3 regions of the Pseudoalteromonas sp. APC 3355 genome follow, and region 2 is predicted to be linked to each of the others. Evidence: predicted binding sites of a transcription regulator. Region 2 holds the regulator's gene; each other region holds the start of a gene.
The links. Region 2 encodes sigma-54, which starts transcription at its own class of promoters, with help from an activator protein. Its sites were predicted from a motif close to GTTGGCACGNNNNTNGNNT; they were not measured.
Positions count from the first base shown of each region.

Region 1: the regulator sigma-54 is predicted to act here: its motif matches at 1,111-1,129, upstream of fliE (flagellar hook-basal body complex protein FliE).
Region 3: the regulator sigma-54 is predicted to act here: its motif matches at 1,465-1,483, upstream of QMA08_RS18615 (TorF family putative porin).

Region 1 covers NZ_JASDDB010000002.1:416,256-418,534, forward strand. Annotated here, with positions in the region: gene QMA08_RS05080 (sigma-54 dependent transcriptional regulator) at 1-1,012, shown strand, start outside; gene fliE (flagellar hook-basal body complex protein FliE) at 1,169-1,501, shown strand; gene fliF (flagellar basal-body MS-ring/collar protein FliF) at 1,522-2,279, shown strand, end outside.
Region 2 covers NZ_JASDDB010000002.1:17,034-19,312, forward strand. Annotated here, with positions in the region: gene ptsN (PTS IIA-like nitrogen regulatory protein PtsN) at 1-416, opposite strand, end outside; gene hpf (ribosome hibernation promoting factor) at 421-708, opposite strand; gene QMA08_RS03315 (RNA polymerase factor sigma-54) at 735-2,234, opposite strand.
Region 3 covers NZ_JASDDB010000018.1:83,312-85,590, forward strand. Annotated here, with positions in the region: gene QMA08_RS18610 (YIP1 family protein) at 1-487, opposite strand, end outside; gene QMA08_RS18615 (TorF family putative porin) at 680-1,366, opposite strand; gene QMA08_RS18620 (hypothetical protein) at 1,644-2,279, opposite strand, start outside.

The sequences.
Region 1 (2,279 bases), 400 kb from region 2:
AATGGTACTTGGCCCAAGTGGTTCGGGTAAGGAAGTACTTGCGCGTTATATTCATGATAAGTCGAGCCGATGTAATGAGCCATTTGTAGCGATTAACTGCGCGGCTATTCCTGAAAATATGCTCGAAGCCACGTTATTTGGTTACGAAAAAGGGGCTTTTACGGGGGCGATTCAAGCATGTCCGGGTAAGTTTGAGCAAGCACAAGGCGGTACTATTTTACTTGATGAAATTACTGAAATGGACTTAGGACTACAAGCTAAACTTTTACGCGTACTGCAAGAACGTGAAGTAGAGCGTTTAGGGGGGCGTAAAACAATTCAGCTCGATGTACGTATTTTGGCAACCAGTAATCGTGATTTAAAAGAAGCCGTGTCTGAAAATCAGTTTAGAGAAGATTTATATTACAGGCTTAATGTTTTTCCACTTATGTGGCGTCCATTGTGCCAACGCCCTGGCGATATTATTGTATTGGCTAAGCATTTAATTGAGCGCCATATAAGTAAAAGCAAGGAGCCTATGGCGTATTTAGATAAAGCTGCCGAGCAAAAGTTACTGGCTCACGCGTGGCCTGGTAATGTGCGCGAGCTTGATAATGTTATACAGCGTGCGCTTATACTGCGCACGGGTAACACAATAAACGAGCATGCTATTTTTATCGAAAACTTAGTATCTAATAACTTTGTTATGGAGCCTTCATTGGCACCGGCGCAAACTGTATCGCCAACAGAATTAGCTCACGCAGATAAAGGTGTTGATAAAAGCACGTTAAGCTCTGCATATTATGATGAAAAATCGCATGCAGAGGATGAGCCTAAACAAGGTTTGCTAGCGGCAGATACCGGTAGCTATAAAGATGAGCTTAAAGACAAAGAGCATCGCATTATTTTAGAAACCCTTGCACGTTGCCAAGGTAAGCGTAAAGACGTTGCCGAAACGTTGGGCATAAGCCCACGAACTTTACGTTATAAACTAGCGCAAATGCGCGATTTAGGTATTTCACTTCCTGCATAACCTCCTATAAACCCTAAGTTTGCGCTGCGAGCTTAGGGTTGTCAAAACTCTGACTAATACAAATTAAAGGTAACCCATTGTATTTTAATGCTTAATTATTTGGCATGCTTTGTGCTTTATTACTTGTAAGAGTTCACTGCGTGTCAGAGATAAATTATGAAAATTCAAAACAGTGCTGTATTTCAAGAAATGCAATCAATGGCTTTAGAAGCCGGCCGTAATAATCAAACTAATAAACTGCCAACTCAGGTGCAGTCTACTTCTACAGCACAATTTGGCGACATGCTAAGTGATGCAATAAATTCAGTGCACGGATTACAACAAGATGCCGCGCAAAAAGTAACAGCGGTTGAGATGGGGGATCGAAGTGTATCCCTTGCTGAGGCGATGATTGCTTCTCAAAAATCGTCAGTTGCTTTTGAGGCTACAGTACAGGTTCGTAATAAACTTGTTGAAGCTTATAAAGAAATCATGAACATGCCTGTTTAATTAGGTAGTGGAGAATTATTGTGGCGCAATCTAACCAATCTACAGACCTAGCACTTGCTGGTGGCGGTATTGACCAAAGTGGTGGTGATGATCAACAAGAACAAAAGTCAGGCTACTTAAGTGCTTTAAATGGTGTTGATGTATTGCGCCAAGTAACATTGGTTATAGCATTGGCTATTTGTTTAGCTATCGCGATTTTTATTATTATTTGGGCTCGTCAGCCAGATATGCGCCCGTTAGGCAAAATGCAAACAGAAGAACTTATTCAAACATTAGACTTTTTAGATGCGCAAAAAATTGAATACCAACTAGATGGCAATGTTGTATCGGTTGATGAAAGCGAATACCAAAACATTAAATTGCTAATGACCCGCGAAGGGTTAGAGCAAGGCCCTGCATCTGGCTCTGACATAATTATGCAAGATATGGGCTTTGGTGTAAGCCAACGCTTGGAGCGTGAACGTTTAAAACATGGTCGTGAACAGCAATTAGCACGCACCATTGAAGAGCTAAATAACATTACTCGCGCCAAAGTATTGTTAGCCATCCCTAAAGAAAACGTATTTGCCCGCAGAGAGAAAAAACCATCCGCTACTGTTGTATTAACACTTAAGCGTGGCCGCTCACTTGACCGTGAAGAAGTAGACTCTGTTGTTGATATGATTGCTTCTGCAGTACAAGGCTTAGAGCCTGCACGTGTTACAGTCACTGACCAAAATGGTCGATTATTAAATTCAGGTTCGCAAAGCTCATTAGCAGCACGCTCTCGTAAAGAATA
Region 2 (2,279 bases):
TCAGATTTTGCACTGCGTAACTGTTTACAAAAATCTTTGTTGTTTAGTTTATCAGCAATGGTTGCTAGAGTCTTTAAGTGCTGCTGGTTATCGCCATCTGGTACGATGAGTGCGACAAAAATATCAACAGGGCGATTATCGATTGCATCAAAGTTTATTGGAGTTTCGCTAACGAGCACTAAAGCCAAAGGCTCTTCTGCACCGCTCATTCTTCCATGAGGAATAGCAATGCCACGTCCTATACCTGTACTACCTAATTTCTCTCTGCTCATTAAAGCATTAAGAATATCTTGTTGCGGTAAATACGGAAGTTTGTCGTGAGCAAGTTCGCTAATGAACTCTAAAATTCTTTTTTTGCTATTAAAAAGGACCGCAGCTTTGCTGCAGTCCTGGCATATAAGTGAACTTAATTTCATCATATTAGTGTCGAGCAAGCTTCTCTTTGTGTTTGATTACTTGGCGATCGAGCTTGTCGATCAACGAGTCAATAGCGGCATACATATCTTGATGTTCTGTAGAGGCAAATAGCTCAGCACCGCTTACGTGTATTGTGGCTTCTGCTTTTTGATTTAATTTTTCTACATCGAGAATGACATGAACATTATTTATATGATCAGAGTGTCTTTCAAGCTTCGCAAATTTAGTATTAATATAGTCTCTTAGTGAATCGGTTAATTCTACGTGACGACCAGTTAAGTTTAGTTGCATAAGCATTACCCTCTTAGTTTAGCGTCTTAAATCAGACTTTTACGCTGATTTGACGGTGGAATAGCAAGAGATTCGCGGTATTTTGCGATTGTACGTCTTGCTACTTTAATTCCTTGCTCAGCCAATATATCCGCTATTTTGCTATCACTCAATGGTTTTGCTGAGTTTTCTGCTGCGATTAATTTTCGGATAAGCGCACGTATTGCTGTAGATGAACATTCACCACCGTTTTCAGTACTTACATGGCTTGAGAAAAAGTATTTAAGCTCAAATATACCACGGGGTGTATGCATGTACTTTTGAGTAGTTACGCGTGAAATTGTCGATTCGTGCATTTCTACCATTTCAGCGACATCATTTAAAACCATTGGTTTCATGGCTTCAGGGCCATGTTCAAAAAAGCCTTGTTGTTGCTTAACAATACAATTAGTAACTTTTAATAGCGTGTCGTTTCTACTTTCTAAGCTTTTAATAAACCATTTAGCTTCTTGTAAATGTGAGCGAATAAACTGGCTGTCGCCACTTGATTTTACAGTGCGAGACATTGCCGCGTATTGGCTATTAACACGAATTTTAGGCATGCTATCTGGGTTTAATTCAACAACCCAGCGGCCTTTAATTTTTTTAACTGACACATCAGGAATAACATACTCAGATTCTTCCCTTACAATAGTATCTGCAGGTTTTGGGTTGAGAGTATGTATTAGTGTCATTACTTCTTTAAGCTCTTCTTCTTTGAGCTTAGTTTTTTTCATTAATGTACGATAGTCGCGAGCTGCTAATAGATCAATATGCTCGGTTAAAATCATTTTCGTTTCATTAATGTAAGGTGTTTCTTTATCAAATTGATTAAGCTGAATACACAAACACTCTTGTAAACTACGTGCAGCAATACCAACAGGATCAAACAGTTGGATGCGTTTTAATACCGCTTCAATTTCATCAAGTTCAACTTCGTTATCATCTTCGTTTTCTTGATTAAAGCTTTCTAAAATTTCTTCGCAACTGAGAGTTAAAATACCTGAATCATCGACGGCTTCTACAATCGCAATAGCGATGGCTTCATCGGTAGGGCTAAATGGTGTTAGTTGTAATTGCCACATTAAATACTCATGGAGCGTTTCAGTAGAGGCGCCTTGGTATATTGATTCGTCTTCAGGCATTGGACCTGATGAGGCTGCAGGAGCGGCACTCATGTACTCATCCCAACTAACATCCATAGCCATGTCGTCACTTAGCGTGTCTTTTGCAAGTGCTTCACCAGTATCTTGTTCGTATTCGCTCGGAGCATCATCAGCAGATGCGCTAACAGTTATGTCATCGGTATCAGCTTTTTGCTCGTTTTTACCAGCAGCGTCTTCAGAATAGTCTGCCTCTTCAACCTCTAATAGTGGATTACTGTCGAGAGCTTCTTGTATTTCTTGCTGGAGATCCAATGTACTGAGTTGCAACAAACGAATAGCTTGTTGCAACTGTGGAGTCATTGTAAGTTGCTGGCCCATGCGCAGCTGTAGTGATTGCCTCATGTATCTCTAACAATCCTTTTATGTTGTTATAATTAATACTAGCAG
Region 3 (2,279 bases), on a different contig from region 2:
CTTGTTGAGATATTTGATCTGTACTTGCACTTAGTACAAGAGCAATTGTGCCTAGGCTTGAAATAACAACTGGCATTATTGTCCAGGTAGCGAATCCATACCAAGCTCCGTAGCTATGTTCTGATTCAGGATCTTGTTTAGCCACAAGCATATAATAAAGTGCCATTAATGCATTCATGATAGCCAGCGCAATTACGCCGCCAAACAAACCAAACCATATTTGGCCTTCTGCATTTTGCTCTATACTTTGGCGAATCATTTTTTGCTCGCCAATCGTCGCATCAATAGTTGATGCTGCTACTTGCTCATTAATCAAAAACTGCATATCAACAGTGGAATAAAAAATATAAATACTCGCCATTGAAACTAAAGACATGACTATAAAAGCAAGCCATGACCAACCTTTGGCGTGTTCAACACCATTGAAAGCTTTACTAGGACTTATATAAATATCGAGTAGGGCGCTAAACGCGTTAGGTGATTTCATTATTATTCCTTTATACCTATTTTATGGCTAGGCAGTTATAAATGCCCAGTGACTAGGTAATAGAATAAAGGAAAATGTATGTATTGTTTTCATTCAATTGTAACGGTTTGTTAACAGATGTAAGGGGTCTTGTTCAAAAACGAGAAAAGGGCCAAAAGGCCCTTCGTGTCGCAGCAAGTAACACATTCTTTCTTATAAATTAAAGTCTACAGAATAAGCAACGTAAGCTTTAATATCTGAGTCATCCATATCTGTATCAGATAAACCAAAAGTGAACCCATCTTTCGAAATTGATACACCATAATCTAAGATATTATCATCGCCAATAAAGTCACCAGAGTAGTGGCCTAAGTGAAGTGCCATTTCAGTGCCGTTACTGCCAACAGCAAAACCGTAGTCAGCTGTCAGGTAAAGTGAATCACCAAAGTCTGTACCATCACCACTTGCAGCTGATGTTGCAAGTACTGAAGCACCAAATGTAAAGCCTTCAACGCTGATGCTACCGTAAATTTCAGAGAAATCTGCGTCAGCTTCAGAAGCGGCATCTGGGTAAGCGTAATAAATATAGCCAACATCGTAGCTAACGCTTTCGTTAATGTCGCCACCAAAGCCTGCATATAAATCAAGCTCATAGGTCATTTCATCTGCCCACGATGCGTTTGAAGCCCAAGTACCTGCATAAAAGCCCGATTCATTGGCGTAATCAATACCGCCTGAAATAGCTGCATCGCCCCCAGTTTGCTCTTGACCACGCCATAAGTAGTTTGATGTTGCCGCTGCATTAGCAGTTACTTCAGCATGTACGGCTGTTGACGTTAAAGATGTTGCGCCCATTAATGCTATAGCACTTATAGCGATGGTTTTTTTTAGTTTTAGCATGTCCATTTCCCGTTATATGATTTTTGCTCGCCAAGGTTTTTATTATGTATTCGGAACCTTTAGGCTGACGGCTTTTTATTGTTTAACTAACGGGATAATTGCACTGTATGTGCCAGCTTCATTATTTTTTATTAAAAATTATTTTTTATATATTAAAAACATGAGCTTGCATTTTATAGATTGAGAAGAGATATGGCATGTAGGAAGATGTTGCGCACACTGCTGGTGCATAAATTAACCTAGCCGCACCATATAAGTACGGCTAAATTAGAAGTTTTTAGCCAAATATAGTGCGCATAAGGCTAATTGTTTCGTTTACACTACGACCTTTTTGAACTTCACTCACAATTGAATCGCGCTTACTGCGAATGTGCTCAGGAATATCGTCAGCAGCAAGTGCGCGGTCTACTAAAATTTCTGCAGACTCTTTACCTCTACGCTGAGTTTTACCTGTCGTAGTTGTAGTTCGTTTAGGCTTACTTAACAGTTTGATGTAGTTAGAGTTATCTGGTGTTTTAGCATCAGCATAGTGAAAGAAACATGGGATTAGTGCTTTAATAGCAACTAATTGTTCTTCTAACTCATTACTAGGTTTAGCCATTTTGTACCATGACATAGCTTGAATACCTTTTACAATATCTTGCCAGTAACGCTCAAAATCACTATTTTTAAGTTTAGAAACACCAAGGGCACCGCATAATGCATCTAACCGATTGTTTGTGATCGGAGTAAATATATCAGGGCGACGCATTGCAAGCAGTCGTGTTGCAGGCGCAAGTGTTGGTTTTTCATTATTGTCGGTGAATATTTTTGAATAAGCAGCAACAAATTGTTGATATTCGTATTGAGTAATGTCACCTTCAAGTGGAATGTTTACTAGTGCATCGTCAAAGGCACCTGGTAAATCGCCAAG